Regions from separate parts of the Bacillus lumedeiriae genome, predicted to be linked through region 1. Evidence: riboswitches for the same ligand, from Rfam matches in the RefSeq annotation. Region 1 holds a riboswitch; each other region holds the start of a gene.
The links. Region 1 has a riboswitch for S-adenosylmethionine ahead of QYG89_RS03840 (methionine biosynthesis PLP-dependent protein). Riboswitches for the same ligand answer to the same signal wherever they lie in the genome.
Positions count from the first base shown of each region.

Region 1 (6,125 bases):
AAGAAGGCGAATTCGTTTCTATACTAGGGCCTTCGGGCTGCGGAAAATCGACGTTACTGTCCATGGTCGCCGGTTTGAGTGAAGCGACTTCCGGAGAAATTAAATTAGAAGGAAAAACAATTAAAAAGCCAGGAAAAGAGCGGGGAATGGTGTTTCAGCAGGCAGCGTTATTTCCTTGGTTGAATGTAGAAGAAAATGTCATGTTTCCTTTGAAAAAAGAAATGAAAAAGAAAGAAGCAAAGGAAACAGCACGTAAATTTTTACAAATGGTGCAGCTGTCTAACTACGCTTCTCATTACCCGCATGAATTATCAGGGGGTATGCAGCAGCGTGTAGCCATTGCGCGGGCGCTGGCAATGAATCCGAAAGTATTGCTTATGGATGAACCATTTGGAGCGCTGGATGAACAAACGAGAGCTCGGATGCATAAAGAGCTTGAGAGAATCTGGATAGAGACACAAAAAACTATTTTATTTGTCACTCATAGTATTTCAGAATCGATTAAATTGTCCGATCGGATCATCGTCATGGGAACGCAGCCGGGAACCATTATTGCGGATATTCCAGTGGACCTGCCAAGACCGCGCAGATTCGATCAAAAAGAAGTTATTCAGCTTGAGAAGAAAATCAACCTGCTGTTGAAAAATGAAATTGATAAAGTCGTAAAAGAGGAATTGGCTTATGCAGCGAATCAGTAAACAACTTGTTTTTTTTATCGTATTGATAATTATTTGGGAAGGGATTGTACGTGCAGGCGGATGGACGGCAGATGTGATGCCGAAGCCGACAGATGTTTGGCAGGCGCTTGTCCGCGGCTTTGAAGATCGAACACTCATATTCGATTTAACTGCTAGTTTTCAGCGTTTATTTGTCGGTTTGTTCATCTCTTTATTGTTAGGAATTGGACTTGGTATTTTGCTTGCTAAGTCCAAAACAGCAGATGAAACGCTCGGCACACTCATACTAGCTCTTCAAAGCGTACCGAGTATTGTCTGGCTGCCGCTTGCTATTATGTGGTTTGGTTTGAATGAGAAAGCAGTCATTTTTATCGTTGTTCTCGGCGGCACGCTCGTTATGACGATCAATATGCGGATGGGGATAAAGAATGTGGCTCCGCTGTACATTCGAGCGGCACAGACAATGGGATCACGAAGCTTAGATTTATTCGTAAGGGTCATCTTTCCGGCTGCTATTCCTTACGCAGTTACAGGAATTAGACTTGCTTGGGCCTTTGCTTGGCGCGCTTTAATGGCTGGTGAAATTTTAAGTACAGGACCAGGTCTTGGCTATACGTTAAAATACGCTTCTGACTTTGGAGATATGAGCTTAGTCATTGCTGTTATGATTTTAATCGGAGTAGTGGGAACGATCGTTGATTATGCTTTCTTTCAAAAGGTGGAGAGAAATGTTATGCGGCGCTGGGGCCTTGAAACGAACTAATTGATGTCAATGGGGGAAAACAAATGAAAAAGAAACTGGGGTATTTGAGTTTTATATTGATTTTGCTCGTCGGGGCAATAGCCGGCTGCAGCTCAGCAGAAGAAGGAAAAGCAGAAGAGAAGAAGAAAGTGGTCATCGGGTATTTTCCAAACCTTGACCACGTGCCGGCAATGATTGCCAAAGAAAAGGGCTATTATGAAGAGGCGCTTGGTGAAGATGTGGATATCGAATATAAATCGTTTCCAGATGGCGGTGCCTTTATGGTTGCATTGAAAACAGGAGACGTTCATGCCGGGCTTGTCGGTCCTGGACCGGTAATGAATAACTTTACAAATGGAGCCGATGTGAAAATTGTTGCCGGAGGTTCTTCAGGCGGAACAGTCATCGTTGCGCGCAAAGACAGCGGCATTAAGTCTGTTAAAGATTTTGCAGGAAAAACATTTATCACTCCTGGTGTAGGATGTACACATGACGTTCAAATGGAAACATTTGTAAAAGATTTTGGCATTGAATCTAACCGTATTGGCGGCAGTATGAAGCATACAACTGGAAAACCAGCTCAATATGCCGGCTTATTTGAATCAGGAAAAGTGGATTTAGCGGCTGTTCCTGAGCCTTGGGGATCTTTACTCGTTAAAGAACAAGGAGCAAAAATCATTGTAGACAGCGATGAAATTTCTTTCGGTACGACGCTGCCTAACTCTGTCCTTGCGACGAGCGGCAAGCTAATTAAGGAAGATCCGGAACTTGTGCAGAAAATCGTGAATGCTCACCAAAAAGCGATCGATTTTATCAATGGAAATCCGGAAGAAGCGAAGCAATTAACGATTGATTCCATTAAAAAGGATACGAAACAAGAATTAGCAAAAGACGTAGTAGATAGTGCATGGAAACGAATTACGTATACATCTGATGTAAATGAAGAAGTCGTACAGCAGTTTGCTGACTCTTCTTATGACTTAAAGTTTTTAAAGACAAAGCCTGAGTTTTCAGCTTTGATCGATAAACAATTTGCGAAAAAATAAAATATTACAAAAACTCTTGCCATTTTGATCTTTTTACTGTACATTTAAAAAAAGCCAAAATTTTATAAGTTCTTATCAAGAGAAGCGGAGGGACTGGCCCTATGATGCTTCAGCAACCGGCTATGTAAAGTCAAGGTGCTAATTCCAGCGGGTTCACCCCGATAGATGAGGAGAAGATCATAAAAAAAGCCTTCTTCTTAAGAAGGCTTTTATTTTTTTGTCACGGAGATAGAAGGAGAGGAAAAAACATGACACATACACACATTGACACACTGTTAGCACAAATTGGAAACCGCAGTGAAACAGCGACAGGAACAGTGAACGCCCCTGTTTATTTTTCAACTGCTTATCGTCACGAAGGAATTGGACGGTCAACGGGATATGATTATATACGGACGGGGAATCCGACACGCCAAATTGTAGAACAGGCGATTGCCGATTTAGAAGGCGGAGACGCTGGTTTTGCATTTTCATCGGGAATGGCAGCTATTCAGACGCTTCTTGCGCTGGCAGAGCCAGGAGAGGAATGGATCGTTTCAGCCGACTTATATGGCGGTACATACCGGTTGTTTGAAAAAGGCTGGAGAAAGTTTGGATTATCGTTTACATACGATAGTTTTCAACATATCGATGAAACGAAAAAGAAGATAACAGAGAAAACGAAGGCCATTTTCTTAGAAACACCGACGAATCCGCTAATGCAGGAAGTAGATATTGAAGCAGTAGCAGCTTTCGCAAAAGAGCACGGCTTACTATTGATTGTTGATAATACTTTTTATACACCGCTATTGCAGCGCCCGTTAACGCAAGGGGCCGACATCGTGATCCATAGTGCTACGAAATATTTAGGCGGTCATAATGACGTGCTGGCTGGACTGATCGCGGTGAAAGGAGAAGAGCTTGCTCTTAAAGTCGGGGAAATGCAAAATGCGGCCGGGGCTGTTTTGTCGCCGCTTGATTCATGGTTATTAATGCGCGGAATGAAAACGTTAAGCTTGCGTATGAAACAGCATGAGCAAAACGCTAAACAGCTTTCTGCTTTTTTAGGGGAGTGTCCAGAAGTGACGGATGTTCTTTATCCGGGCCGGGGAGGCATGCTTTCTTTCCGATTGGAATCTGCGGAATGGGTCGATGCTTTTTTACAAAACTTGCAGCTGATTACATTTGCTGAAAGTCTTGGAGGGGTTGAAAGTTTTATTACTTATCCGGCTACACAAACACATGCGGATGTTCCGGAAGAAGTGCGAATACAAAACGGAGTCTGTAACCGCCTGCTTCGTTTTTCAGTAGGAATTGAACATGGAGAAGATTTAATCGCTGATTTAGCACAGGCATTTAAAAAGATGAAGGAGTGAGAAGATTGAGTGAAAATTATTCTTTCCAAACGAAATTATTGCATAACCGTCATAAATTTGATGAAGGAACGGGGGCGGTTAGCGTACCTATTCAACACGCTTCTACTTTTCATCAAACTGATTTTGATACATTTGGAAGTTACGACTATAGCCGTTCGGGAAATCCGACGAGACAAGCGTTGGAAGAGGCGATTGCCGAACTGGAAGGCGGTACAAGAGGATTTGCCTTTTCTTCAGGGATGGCTGCGATCTCAACTGCTTTTCTTTTACTCTCTAAAGGGGATCACGTATTAATCACAGAAGACGTATATGGCGGCACATATCGGATGGTAACAACCGTATTGAATCGATTTGGCATTGAACATACGTTTGTGGATATGACGAATTTGCATGAAGTCGCTTTGAACATAAAAGAAAACACGAAGTTAATTTATATTGAAACACCGTCTAATCCGTTGTTAAAAGTGACAGATATTCAAGGGATTGTGAAGCTGGCAAAAGCAAATAACTGTTTAACCTTTGTAGATAATACGTTCTTAACACCCGCTCTTCAGCGTCCGCTTGAGCTAGGTGTCGACGTTGTTCTTCACAGTGCAACGAAGTTTTTATCAGGTCACAGTGATGTGCTCGCAGGACTTGCAGTGACAAAAGATGAAGAACTTGGTCAGCGCTTATATGCTTTGCAAAATTCATTCGGTGCTGTGCTTGGTGTTCAAGATGCGTGGCTCGTGCTGAGAGGGCTGAAAACACTTCATGTCCGCTTGGAGCAGTCTTCCAAATCGGCGCAAATCATTGCTGATTTTTTACAGAAGCATGAGCTTGTAGAAAAAGTATACTATCCTGGCTTATCTGATCACGATGGTCACGTGCTGCAATCGTATCAAGCATCGGGATACGGAGCGGTTCTGTCCTTTGAATTAAAAAATGAAGAAGCTGTGCGGCAGTTTGTTAATGGAGTGAAAATTCCCGTGTTTGCTGTCAGCCTTGGGGCGGTGGAATCGATCCTGTCTTATCCAGCGAAAATGTCTCACGCGGCTATGCCGAGAGAGGAAAGATATAAAAGAGGGATTACCGACGGGTTATTGAGATTATCGGTCGGACTTGAATCGGCAGAAGATTTAATTTCCGATTTTAATGAGGCATTACAGGCTATAAAACCACTTGTTGCCACATAAGTAAAAAAGGCTGTCCTTTATCCGTTTTCATTAACGAAGGACAGCCTCATTTTATTAAACGTAAAGCCATATTTACTGATTAGTGAGCGCGGTCGCGTCGCATGCTTCTTAAGACAAAGCTGACGATAAATACCAGGATAAGCGAACCAATCAAGGCAGGGATAATAGCGATACCGCCAATATCAGGTCCCCAGTCTCCAAACAGTGCACCGCCGATCCAAGCCCCGATAATTCCAGCAATAATGTTACCGATGATACCGCCTGGAAGGTCCCTTCCTAAAATAAGCCCCGCCAGCCAGCCGATAATCCCACCGACAATTAAAAACATAATAAAGCCCATTTTTTTTCCTCCTTGCTGTTGTAATCTGTCGTGCTTGGTTTATTTATTCCCGAATCCATTCATATAAAACATAAAAAGTCAATAAAGCTTTAAAAATGTTTTACCAATAATGGTTTGAATATGAAAAGGAAGCAAATGGACGAGCGTTTTTCTTGTCTCTGCATATTTCTTTTTCGCGTGTACAAGTGTATAGTTTATAATGAATTTATTCGACAAAATCAAGTGTTTGATGAGCATATCTTATGTAAGTTAAGGGTGATTACGCATGAAGATTAGAAAAACGTATTTGAATGAGGAAGAAGTAAAAGTATTCATTTATGAAAATAAAAAGGAAGAAACGGTCGTTGTCGCTGTTCCTTCCGCAGAATGGTCCATTTCTTTCACTTATGAAGAAGCAGGAGAAGCATTGATAGAGCGGTTGGCGGATTCATTAGCTGGCACGAATTTGGATGCACAAAGCGCGTCTGAAATGAGCCAGCGAATTTATCAATGGACACATGAAATGTAACGGGCGAGAGATAGCTTTGTCGCTATATTTTTTGTCGGAAGATGAACAATAAGAACAGATTTTATTTTTGAAAGGGTTGGCGGTTATATGGTTTCATTAAAGGAAGAAGTTCTGTCTAGAAGAACATTTGCGATTATCTCTCACCCGGATGCGGGAAAAACAACAATGACTGAAAAACTGTTATTGTTCGGGGGAGCGATCCGCGATGCAGGGACAGTAAAAGGGAAGAAAACAGGGAAATTCGCGACATCTGATTGGATGGAAATTGAGAAGCAGCGGGGC
Region 1 is NZ_JAUIYO010000002.1:53,249-59,373, forward strand. Features, by position in the region: gene QYG89_RS03825 (ABC transporter ATP-binding protein) at 1-698, shown strand, start outside; gene QYG89_RS03830 (ABC transporter permease) at 682-1,440, shown strand; gene QYG89_RS03835 (ABC transporter substrate-binding protein) at 1,464-2,465, shown strand; SAM riboswitch class I at 2,535-2,637, shown strand; gene QYG89_RS03840 (methionine biosynthesis PLP-dependent protein) at 2,714-3,820, shown strand; gene metC (cystathionine beta-lyase) at 3,826-4,995, shown strand; gene QYG89_RS03850 (GlsB/YeaQ/YmgE family stress response membrane protein) at 5,075-5,335, opposite strand; gene QYG89_RS03855 (YueH family protein) at 5,601-5,843, shown strand; gene QYG89_RS03860 (peptide chain release factor 3) at 5,931-6,125, shown strand, end outside.

Region 2 (6,125 bases), on a different contig from region 1:
CTCCTGCAGCGATATACTTCTTCGTTTTTTCAACAGCCTCTTGGAATTCTTTCTCTGAGAAAGGCACGCTCCATTCATCCGCTGCTCTCTCTACAGGTACACGTTCCTCTTCGCCGCATGAAACTGTCCACTTGCTTTCCGCTTCATTCAGCACCCGTTCACCAGCTGCTTCATCTTCACTTACAGCAAGAAGCCACAGTTTGTCTGTTTGATGATCAAATACCGCCCATTCCTTAAACACAAGGAAGTACAGCAGCGGCATTCCAAGATCATCTGCCGCAGCGTTCGGCAGCCTCTCAATATACCGGGCGTAATCATAGCTAATATAGCCGATTGCCCCGCCCTGAAAATCAGGAAGACCGTCTTGCTTTGGTACCTCAAACGTCTTCATCCAGCCTTCAAGTTCTGACAGCGGAATGCCTTTTTTGTCTTCGCGTCCACTAGCTGTCTGCACGTGAATCCCTTCATCATTGGAAGAAATAATTGCAAACGGCGACAGCCCCGCTATACTATAACGCCCGCCCCGTCCGCTCTCCAGAAATACATGATGGGACTCAGCAGCCGTCAGCCATTTATATTGATGAAAAAATTGTTCTTTGTTATAGGGAATCGTCCGATAAAACACACGTCGATCACTCACTAGTTATCCCCCTTTTATTTCGCCATAGTCTTTCTAAGCATACTAGACAAAGAAGAAAGAAAAAAGCATCAAAACCGCTTTTTTAGAAGGTTTTTATGCCAAACCATCTTCTTCCTTTATAATGAAAGAAAATGATGGGAGAAGACAATGAAGAATAAACCATTTGTTTCACAAACAAAAGCATTGATCACGATCGGCACATTAAAAAACGATCTTTATTCTCTTGGAGCAGCTCCTGGTAATATTGTGATGGTTCACTCCTCCCTGCGCTCTTTAGGATGGATAGAAGGAGGCGAAGTAACGGTTGTCGAAGCGTTAATGAAAACGGTGACCGAAGACGGAACCATTGTCATGCCGGCTCAGACGACTCATAATACCGATCCAAAATATTGGAAAAACCCTCCTGTTCCGGAAGAGTGGCGGCCAAGCATTCGTTATATGATGCCTGCTTATTTGCCGGAGTTTACACCTACACTCGGCATGGGACGGATTGCAGAGGCATTCCGGACTTTCCCTAATGTGAAGCGCAGCCTTCACCCTTCTAATTCTTTTACAGCCTGGGGAAAGTATGCCGCGTTCATCATTGATCACCATTCACTTGATTTTGCTTTCGGTGAACAGTCTCCTCTCGCCAGGCTATATGAGCTGGATGCTTCCATTTTGTTTATCGGCACCGATTACAGCACATGCACAGCCATGCATCTAGGCGAATTTCGCGCAAACGATGGCCGAAAATCCTTCCAACAAGGATCGGCCTTAATGGAAAACGGCGAACGGGTATGGAAAACTTATCACGAACTTGAAGGAAATTCTGAACAATTTAATGAAATCGGCCATGCCTTTGAAAAAGAAGAAGAAATTAATATTGGTACAATCGCCCAAGCTCCGTGTAAGCTGATTAAAATCCGGCCCTTAGTCGATTTCACTGCCCGTTATCTCAGCAACCTTTTAAAGCGATAAAGCGGTTGACAACAATGGGAAGTTCAGGCGTTTCTATCAACTCTGTCCACCCTTGTCCTATTGCTTCCACAGTAGAACGAGCTGTAACTTGCTGAACAAATATCGTTTCAAAGCCGATTTCCCTTAGCAAATCCCAATAATATGGCAGGCTTTTTATGTAAGCAATGTCTTCTATATGCCGTAATGCTCCTTCTTCAGCTAAATCAATAACGAGCCGGCCTCCCGCTTTCAACAAATCAAAGCTTTTTCTCAGCCAGTCTTCTCCTTCATCCCAAAAATGAATACCCAATTGGCCGGCCACGCCGTCAAACTGAGCCTCTGCGAAAGGGGATGCAGAAGGAGAAGCTGTAATAACGCGCGCTTTTTCAATGGCTATTTTTGATAACAAAGGTGAAGCATCTTCTCCTAGCCACAAAATGTGCTCTCCTTCCCTCATTCGAACGGTATGTAAGAAGCTGTCAGCTGCAATTGTCCATTCCGCTGCGTCCTCTTTTGTCATTAATTTATGGTCAGTCACGATCATGTTCCATTCCTGCCTTTCAGTTAAATATACAAAAAACCTCTTCGATAAGAAGAGGTTGAATAGTTAGCACTCTTTCTTATCTGTCAGCTATTGCTGCAAGAATTAGCACCGTGCTCGTATAAACGAGTCGGTTGCCGGGCTTCATAGGGCTTGTCCCTCCACCTGCTCTTGATAAGATGTTCGTTGTTATTGAATTGTTTTCATTTGCATTGTTGCACGTTTATACTCTACTGTCAATCTACTTTTTAAATATATCAAGCTGTGCAATCCGGCTAATCGCTTCTTTGATTTTCTCTTCAGACGCAACTAAACCGACACGGACATAGCCTTCCCCATACTCGCCAAAACCAATCCCTGGAGCGACTGCTACATTGGCCTTCTCAAGCAGCAGATCGCTAAACTCTTCTGAAGTATAACCATCTGGCACTTTTAACCACGAGAAAAAAGATCCTTGCGGGGCTTTCACTTTCCAGCCAATTTCATTTAAACCGTTAATTAATAGATTACGTCGTTTTTCATACATCTCTTCTTGCCTGCGTACTTCATCCTGCGGTCCAAGTAAAGCAGCCGCTGCCGCTTCTTGTATGCCGCCGTACAAACTGCAGTGCAGATGATCCTGGATTAAATTCAATGCAGCAATCACACTTGGATTGCCCACCGCAAACCCCACTCTCCAGCCTGCCATATTGTACGTTTTCGACATCGTATAAATTTCAATGCCGGTGTCTTTCGCTCCATTAGATTGAAGATAGCTGATTGGTTTTTTCCCATCAAAGCCAATGGCACCATACGCAAAGTCGTGTACGACACAAATATTATGTTGATTGGCAAACTCGATCGTTTTTTCAAAAAACGCTTCATCAGCTACTGCGCCTGTCGGATTATTCGGATAATTAATAAATAACAGCTTCGCTCGCTTCAGCACCTCTTCAGGAATTTCTTCATATTGAGGAAGGAAGCCATTTTCCTCTTTCAAAGGCATCATGTGCATCCCTGCTTCTGCAAGGGCAATGCCCGACCAGTAATCCGGATATCCCGGATCGGGTACGAGCGCGATGTCTCCTGGATTTAATAGACATTGCGGAAGTTCAACAAGCCCCGCTTTTCCCCCAATGATCAGCGCAATTTCTGTTTCAGGATCAAGTTTGACGCCATATTCTCTCTGATAAAATTCAGCACATGCGTTTTTCACATGAGCAAACCCTCTGAAAGGAGAATATTTATCATTAGCCGGATCATCGACGGCTATTTTCAGTGCTTCTTTTATATGGCCGAATGCCGGCTGATCAGGGCTTCCCTGTCCTAAATTAATCACATCACGGCCTTCGTTCACAGCATTGTTTACTTTCTGGACTAATTTAGCGAAGAATTGCTCCGGCAAAACCTGAAGCCGATTCGCTGTTTCAAAGTTTCTCATATATACAGCCCCCGCTTTCAAATTACAGTTAATAATGGTATAACGAAAGGTAGAGAATGTAAAGAAAGAATCTTCAGAAAGGGAAGTGGAGAGAACATGAAATTGAAAGTGGCTGCAATCCAGATGGACCTTGCATTCGGAAACCCGGAAGAAAACTACAATCGCATGAAAAAGTGGCTGCAAAAGGCAGCTGATGCAGGATGTCAGCTAGCCGTGCTTCCAGAATTATGGACAACAGGCTATGATTTAACACGTCTTGATGAAATTGCAGATAAAGAAGCGAATCAAACGATTACTTTCTTGTCTGAACAGGCAAAGAAACATCACATGCATCTCATTGGCGGATCGGTAGCCAATCAAACGAAAGACGGTGTCGAAAATACACTGCTCGTCATTAACAACAAAGGGGAATTGCTTAAGAAATACAGCAAGCTGCATTTATTCCGGCTGATGGAGGAAGAGAAGTTTTTTCAAGCGGGAAAAGATGATGGATTATTTACATTAGAAAATGAAACGATGGCGGCGTTCATCTGCTACGATATCCGATTTCCTGAATGGCTGCGAAAACATGTACTGTCAGGAGCCAGCGTGTTATTCATTCCTGCCGAATGGCCGCTTGCCCGCGTAGATCACTGGCGGACACTGCTTATTGCTAGAGCCATCGAGAATCAAAGCTACGTGATTGGCTGCAACCGCAGCGGAGAAGATCCGAACAATAAATTTGCTGGTCATTCGATCATCGTCGATCCATGGGGGGAAATTATCGCTGAAGCAGGAGAAGAAGAAGAATTGCTCATCGGTGAAGTGGACCTCGCAAAAGTACCGGAAATACGAAAACGAATCCCTATTTTCGAAGACCGCCAGACAGAATTTTATAGCTGAAGCAAAGAAGAGGCTGACTCACAGCCAAAGTGTCAGACCCCACCTCAACAATAGACTGTATATTAGATAGATTAGCACCTGCTATATACAGTCTATTGCGCGTGAGGTCAGACCCTTTTGAGTCAACCTCTTTCTTTAATTATTCCCATTCGTATGGTGTTTCTTGATATACATAATAGTTCAGCCAGTTCGAAAACAGCAAATGTGCGTGCGAACGCCATTTGTTGACAGGTTTTTTTGTCGGATTATTGTCCGGGAAATAATTTTTTGGCATATCAATGTCAAGCCCTTTCGTCACGTCCCGATCATATTCTTCCGCCAGCGTGTGGCCCTCATACTCTAAATGTCCGGTAATCATCACATGCCGCTCATCTTTTGACATGATGATAAACGCTCCCGCTTCTTCAGAAGAAGCTAACAGCTGCAGCTCCTCATGCGCTTCGACTTGCTCTCTTTCTACATCCGTATAACGGGAGTGAGGAGCATAAAACTGATCATCAAATCCTCGCATTAATTTAACAGTCGGTTCGTTCACTGTGTGACTGAAAATGCCGGAGCATTTTTTCGGCAATTCAAATTTCCCGATGCCGAAATGATGATAAAGCGCTGCCTGGGCTCCCCAGCAAATATGCAGAGAAGACGTAACGTTTGTACTCGCCCAGTCCATAATCTCGGTTAATTCCTTCCAATAATTCACCTCTTCAAACTCCATTCGTTCGATTGGCGCACCAGTTATAATCATTCCATCAATTCGTTTATTCTGTACTTCTTCAAACGTTGTATAGAATTGCTCCAAATGGGATTTACTTACATTTTTGGATTCGTGTGTGGCTGTATGTAGAAAAGACACATTCACTTGAAGCGGTGTGTTGCCAAGCAGCCGCAATAACTGTGCTTCTGTTTTTTCTTTTTCAGGCATTAAATTTAAGATTAGTATATTTAAAGGACGGATATCCTGGCTGCGGGCCCGATCGACGTCCATAACGAAAATATTCTCTTTCTCTAAAATCTCCCGTGCCGGCAATTCCCGCGGTATATTAATCGGCATCTTCCTACCCCCTTGTGTTTTTGAATTTTCAATAAACTATTATAGTCAGCATGAGTAAAAAAACACAAGAGGTGTTTGACTTAAATAGTCTCATAAAAGGAAGGGTCTCCTCGTCCCTAACGACTGAATCTCCAGCAAACGTGTGCTATATTTAAACGAGTGGATAAAAGAAAGGGTGTTAATAATTATGGCAAAAAGCGTAGTATTAGCTGAAAAGCCTTCTGTAGCACGTGATATCGCACGTGTACTCAATTGTAATAAAAAAGGAAACGGATACCTTGAGGGAAATAAATATATCGTTACGTGGGCGCTTGGACATCTTGTGACATTAGCTGACCCCGAGAGCTACGATGTGAAATACAAAACATGGAACTTAGAAGATTTACCCATGCTGCCGGAGCGTTTAAAACTGACCGTTATCAAACAGTCCGGAAAGCAATTTAACGCTGTAAAAAGTGTATTGCAGCGTTCAGATGTGACTGAATGTATTATTAGTACCGATGCGGGAAGAGAAGGTGAATTGGTCGCCCGTTGGATTCTTGAAAAAGCAAAATTTAATAAGCTGATTAAACGCCTCTGGATCTCTTCAGTGACTGATAAAGCTATAAAAGACGGATTTGCAAATGTAAAACCGGGTAAACATTACGAAAATCTT
Region 2 is NZ_JAUIYO010000007.1:27,078-33,202, reverse strand. Features, by position in the region: gene QYG89_RS10585 (anthranilate synthase component I family protein) at 1-640, opposite strand, end outside; gene QYG89_RS10580 (aminoglycoside N(3)-acetyltransferase) at 788-1,600, shown strand; gene QYG89_RS10575 (methyltransferase domain-containing protein) at 1,578-2,123, opposite strand; SAM riboswitch class I at 2,197-2,301, opposite strand; gene QYG89_RS10570 (pyridoxal phosphate-dependent aminotransferase) at 2,362-3,540, opposite strand; gene QYG89_RS10565 (carbon-nitrogen family hydrolase) at 3,637-4,422, shown strand; gene metA (homoserine O-acetyltransferase MetA) at 4,562-5,470, opposite strand; gene QYG89_RS10555 (DNA topoisomerase III) at 5,658-6,125, shown strand, end outside.
Region 2: it holds a riboswitch for S-adenosylmethionine, as region 1 does, so the genes downstream of both, QYG89_RS10575 (methyltransferase domain-containing protein) here and QYG89_RS03840 (methionine biosynthesis PLP-dependent protein) in region 1, are expected to answer to the same signal.

Region 3 (6,125 bases), on a different contig from region 1:
TCGATGTCAAGACCAGAGTCGATCTCGTCAAGAATTGCAAATTTCGGCTGCAGCATCATTAGTTGTAAAATTTCGTTACGTTTTTTCTCTCCGCCTGAGAAACCTTCATTTAAGTAACGCTGTGCCATATCCTGATCCATTTCAAGAAGATCCATTTTTGCATCCATTTCGCGGATAAATTTCATTAAAGAAATTTCGTTGCCTTCTTCGCGGCGGCTGTTAATAGCAGAGCGAAGGAAGTCAGCATTTGTGACACCAGTAATTTCGCTCGGATATTGCATAGCAAGAAAAAGTCCGGCGCGCGCACGCTCGTCCACTTCCATGTCAAGAACATTTTCACCATCAAGCTCAACACTTCCGCTCGTTACTTCGTATTTAGGATGGCCCATAATCGCTGCAGATAAAGTAGATTTACCTGTTCCATTTGGTCCCATGATTGCGTGGAACTCCCCGCCTTTTATCTCCAGATTTACACCTTTTAAAATTTCTTTTCCATCAATCGATACGTGTAAATCTTTAATTACTAATGTTGAAGATGCCATGTTCTATACCTCCGTCATTTATCGAAAATAATCGATCGTTATCATCATTCTCAATTTATTCTCATTACAATCTTATAACAAATTAAAACTATATTCAACCGGTCTACGTGAATTATCTCGGATATTGATGATAGTGCATTCTTTCCATGAAATCAAGAATACTGACCGTCGTTTTCCTTACCTTTCCCTTGTCGCTTCCATCTTATTTACTATCTATCCACTATTTCCAAAATATAATAGAAGAAAGCGGAAGAAACACCGCTGATATTCTAAACTGGATGAAACAAAAACACTCCATAAGAAAAACCAGTGCTCCTGCTGGCCACTGGTTTTTTTCATTTGGCTTTGTGAAACTTCTCTGTTGATGTCCGCCGAGGGCGCTCTAATCAACAATAGTCATTAACATAGCTTTTCATTTCATTCATTTTTATCACATTGATTGGTTCATAAGCTTGCGGCTATAGTCCGCAACGATCCGGCTGCTTTCCACATATTCCTCTTGACGTTGGCGTTCAACATTCATTCTCACTGCATGATTATGGCGGTACACTTCATACCCAACTCCGTGGGATCCATGCATAGCCTTTTCCATACTGTCCGTGTACTGCATATTCAGTGAGTTTAACGAGTTAATGGGGAATCAATCCTTTCGGTTTTTAGAGTTTAATTTTTCTCACAGTGTTTATACTAGCAGGCTTTCCTTTTTTTCACAAAATCCATATAACTTCCTCTCACCTGCTCACACATGATTTTACGTGCTTCTACTCATATATATTACCTCTTTCTTAAGATTTAAACCTTATTCTCTTTCATTCTTAAGATTAAGTGATGTTTAGCCATCCTGCTGCTAAAAGAATTTTATCTTATTCTTTCCATACAAAAAAACCTGCAGAGGACATCCTTCTGCAGGTTTCGACTTATTTACTAACTGGTACGACCGCGCCGTTCCATTCTTTCAACATAAAATCTTGAATTTCTTTAGAGTGTAAAACTTCTACAAGTGCTTTAATTTTCTCTTTCTTTTCGTCACCGCTGCGAACGGCAACAATGTTGATATATGGAATATCTTCTTTGTCTTCAATAGCGATGGCATCTTTTAATGGTTTTAAGCCAGCATCAATCGCGTAGTTTGAGTTAATTAACACTGCATCGCCTTCCCCATTGTTATAAGCTTGTGGAAGAAGAGCAGCTTCATAGTTATAATCAAACTTCAGCTCTTTTTTATTCTCAGCAATATCTTCGATCATTGCTTCTTCCTTCTTCACACCTTCTTTTAACTTAATCAGCCCTTCTTTTTCAAGCATCTTTAAAACCCGGCCGTGATCCGCTACAGAACTGCTCATTAAAATCGTTGCACCTTTTGGAAGCTCGTTCAAGCTTTTATACTTCTTGGAATATACGCCGATTGGCTCAACATGAATGCCGCCGGCGTTTGTAAATTTATAACCATGCTCTTTCTTTTGAGTTTCAAAGTAGGGAATATGTTGGAAGTAGTTAGCATCCAAGTCCCCTTCCTGTAACGACTTATTTGGCAGCACATAGTCCTGGAATGTTTCAATCTTCAAATCATACCCTTTTTCTTTAAGCAGCGGCTTAGCTTCTTCTAGAATAACGGCATGTGGAACATTTGATGCGCCGACAACGATCTCCTTATCGTCTTTACCGCCGTCCCCGCCTGCTTGTTCATCTTTCTTCTCAGTTGAACTGCCGCATGCAGCAAGTGCAAATACAGCGAACGCTGTCAATAATGCGAGTAACCACTTTTTCATTCTTTCTTTCCCTCCTACAATTTATCTTTTATCTAATTTGCTGGTGATGAAGTCACCAATCAATTGGATCACAAACACGATAATTAAGATGATAATAGTTGCTACGAGAGTCACATCACTCCGGCTGCGCTGGAATCCATCAAGATAAGCAAGATTCCCAAGTCCTCCGGCACCGATCACACCGGCCATCGCTGTATAGCCGACGAGTGCGATCGCTGTAACTGTAATACCAGATATAAGGGCCGGCATAGATTCAGGCAGAAGCACTTTCAAAACGATCGTACTCGTTTTCGCTCCCATCGCTTTCGCTGCCTCAATGACCCCTTTATCGATTTCGCGCAGGCCGATTTCAACCATTCGTGCATAAAAAGGCGCTGCCCCGATAATCAGAGCCGGCAAGGCCGCATTTTCACCAATCATTGTTCCTACAACAAATTTCGTAAATGGAATTAATAAAACAATTAGTATAATGAAAGGAATCGATCGGAAGATATTAACGAATGCAGCAACTACGCTATAAATCGCTTTATTTTCCCATATGTTCCCCTTTGCCGTTAAAAATAATAGCAAGCCAAGTATTATGCCAAAAATAAATGTAGCTAGAACAGAAACACCTGTCATATAAAGCGTTTCAATGGCTGCCTCCCACATCTTTATCCAATCCACATTCGGAAACCATTGTTTAAGCATGGCTGATCACCTCCGAGCTGACTTTTTGCTTTTCGAGATAAGCCACTGCCTTTTCTACCTCTTCCTGAGTACCTGTTAAATGAACAAACAGCGAGCCGTATGCGCCATTTTGCGTTTGTGACACTTTCCCTTGAACGATATTTACTTCTATATTAAATTGACGGATCAGGTTCGTAATGATCGGCTGTTCTGCACTTTCCCCAATAAAGGTAAGTTTAATCACTTTTCCATTCGGGAACTGCTCAAGTAAATGCTCGATCGTTTCTTTCGATTCTTCCGGCTCTGTTACCTGCTGAACGAAACGCTTCGTAATAGGCTGATCCGGCGATCTGAAAACATCGAGCACTGGTCCTAATTCAACGACACGTCCTGCCTCCATCACAGCGACCCGGTGGCAAATCTTTCGAATAACGTGCATTTCGTGAGTAATGAGTACAATCGTTAATCCAAGACGCTCATTAATGTCAACGAGCAGTTCTAAAATGGCATCTGTCGTTTGCGGGTCAAGTGCGGAGGTCGCTTCATCACACAAAAGAACTTTCGGATCATTAGCAAGCGCCCGGGCAATACCGACGCGCTGCTTTTGCCCGCCGCTCAATTGAGACGGATAAGCATCCTCTCTTCCTTCAAGACCGACTAATTTAATAAGCTCGGCTACTTTCTTGTTCCGTTCCTCTTTAGGAACGCGGGCAATTTCTAATGGAAACGCAATATTCTCCCGCACCGTTCTTGACCAAAGAAGATTAAAGTGCTGAAAAATCATGCCGATTTCCTGACGTGCCTTACGCAGCTCACTTCCGCGGATTTTTGATACTTCACGGCCTGCAACAACAACGGAACCAGAAGACGGTGTTTCCAGCCCGTTCAGCATCCGGATCAGTGTACTTTTTCCAGCTCCACTGTATCCAATTACTCCAAAAATTTCTCCTTGATCTATCGTTAAATCAATCTCATCGACTGCTGTGACGGTACCGTTTTTCGTGGAAAAAACTTTCTTCACGTTAGCTATTGAAATCATGCTGAGACTTTCCTCCAATCAGTCTTTCCTGACAAAATAAAAACCCTTCCGCTCAATGAGCAGAAAGGCATACTTTTATCAGTTTCCTTTCTCTCATCTCCCAAAGCACAGCGCTTTGTGTGAATTGGCACCTTTTCAACAAACAGCTGCTGTTGATGGTTGCCGGGCTTCGCAGGGCACATCCCTCCACCTCTCTTGATAAGAGTCGTATATGTTATATATTTTCTCAGTGGCTTGATTCTATCATTATCCGTCGAATTTTGTCAATCACCCAACCGCTTAAAATCGATTTTAAGCGATGCCAAATGTTTCACTATATGGACGGCACAGCCAAAGCAATGATTCAAACCAAAGCTTCACCCGATAAAACCCTAATACTTCCACTGTTCCCATTCGTTCATAAAGACGCAGCTGTCCTTGTCCTGTCAATAGCGGCTCCACTTCTCCGCTAATCTTTAAGTGCCAGTGATCTGTACTTCCATTTGAGATCTGAACCCCTTGATCATTAATCGTCAGCACCCAGCTGCTGCCTCCGCTCTCAAGAAGGACGTAGATAGGTCTGAGCGGCAGCAGCGGCCATATATGTGTTTTGCTTTGACAGGCAGCCTGCATAGCCAACAATTTCTCTTCCATTTTTATTTCCTCCTCCGCTTTCCTTAAAGTATACATTCCAAGCGAAAGAGGAAATTCCCTTCATGAATTGCTCGACAAAGTACGCACCTTTTAGATGTATTTGTTCAGCTTTTCATACAAGTGAGGAACGGAATGAAACGCGTACATCTTTTCCACTAATTGTCCGTCTTTAAAAACGAGCAGGCATGGGACACTTTCAATCATCTGTTCAACTGCAAAACTTTCATAATAATTTAAATCAATATGAAGCCAGACAAATGCTGTCGTCACTTTTTCAACAACGCGAACCATTTTGCCAGCCAATTGGCACGTACCGCACATCGGCGTATACGCATATATGGCCGTCAAGCCATTCTCTTGCACGATTGTCCCTATATCTTTTTCCATTTGCATGCTATCCATCCTTTTGCAAAAACTCTCCATGCACATCAATATTCGCACTAAGCAGCACTGAAGCTAGATGTCGATATGGAGCGGTGGCGACTTCTTTATAAACACGGTCGATATATAGATGATGTGCTTCCGGAAATTCGCGGATAAATTGCTTGCGCAGCTTTTCTCCTGCCCGGTCAGCATCAACAAGAATATAAACATCCCGTCCGTATAAGCTCTCAATCAGCTCATCCAGCCGGCTTAGCCCGATCGTGCCATTTGTACAAATAATGTCGATCGGTTCCCTTACAATCTCTTGCACCTTCTTTCGATCCGAAACGCCTTCGACAATAATCGTTTTCTCTGTAAACATGATCATCATCCTCCACCATCGCGATATCTGGCTCCATCATTTCATTGTTCTTTATTGTATGAGAAATGGCAAAAGAACACCCCCTATATGGAAGTGTTCTTTTGAATCATTAATCTTCTTGTGTCATTGCATCGTACTGCTCAGCTGTCATTAAGTTGTCCAGCTGTGCAGGATCTGATAATTCGACAACGATCATCCACGCTTTCTCATACGGTGATTCGTTAACGAATTCAGGACTATCATCTAGTTCTTCGTTCACTGCAACGACTTTCCCGCTGACAGGCGCATACAATTCTGAAACGGTTTTCACAGATTCTACGCTGCCAAATGGCTCATCTGCTTTCACTTCATCTCCAACAGATGGAAGTTCAACGAACACGATGTCGCCAAGCTCTGATTGCGCGAAATGTGTAATTCCGATGCGCACGCTGCCATCTTCTGTTTTTACCCACTCATGTTCTTCTGAATAACGCAATTCTTTCGGTGTACTCATATGAATCCCTCCATTACCTGATTTCAACTAAAACTTTACTTATTATAAAGGCATAAAGCAAGAGAAACATGCTTCGTGCAACCTCTACAACCATTGTTGATTAAATTCTTCCTCTTTAAAACCAACAGTCACTTTCGTACCGTCTGTTGTCAGCGGACGCTTAATCAGCATGCCGTCTGACGCAAGCAAGTCGAGCAGTTCTTCTTCTGAAGCAGTCTTGACCTTGTCCTTCAAC
Region 3 is NZ_JAUIYO010000011.1:20,274-26,398, reverse strand. Features, by position in the region: gene sufC (Fe-S cluster assembly ATPase SufC) at 1-542, opposite strand, end outside; gene QYG89_RS12615 (hypothetical protein) at 973-1,134, opposite strand; gene QYG89_RS12610 (MetQ/NlpA family ABC transporter substrate-binding protein) at 1,460-2,311, opposite strand; gene QYG89_RS12605 (methionine ABC transporter permease) at 2,333-3,001, opposite strand; gene QYG89_RS12600 (methionine ABC transporter ATP-binding protein) at 2,994-4,019, opposite strand; SAM riboswitch class I at 4,110-4,224, opposite strand; gene QYG89_RS12595 (hypothetical protein) at 4,311-4,652, opposite strand; gene QYG89_RS12590 (thioredoxin family protein) at 4,743-5,045, opposite strand; gene QYG89_RS12585 (toprim domain-containing protein) at 5,047-5,397, opposite strand; gene gcvH (glycine cleavage system protein GcvH) at 5,507-5,890, opposite strand; gene QYG89_RS12575 (arsenate reductase family protein) at 5,975-6,125, opposite strand, start outside.
Region 3: it holds a riboswitch for S-adenosylmethionine, as region 1 does, so the genes downstream of both, QYG89_RS12600 (methionine ABC transporter ATP-binding protein) here and QYG89_RS03840 (methionine biosynthesis PLP-dependent protein) in region 1, are expected to answer to the same signal.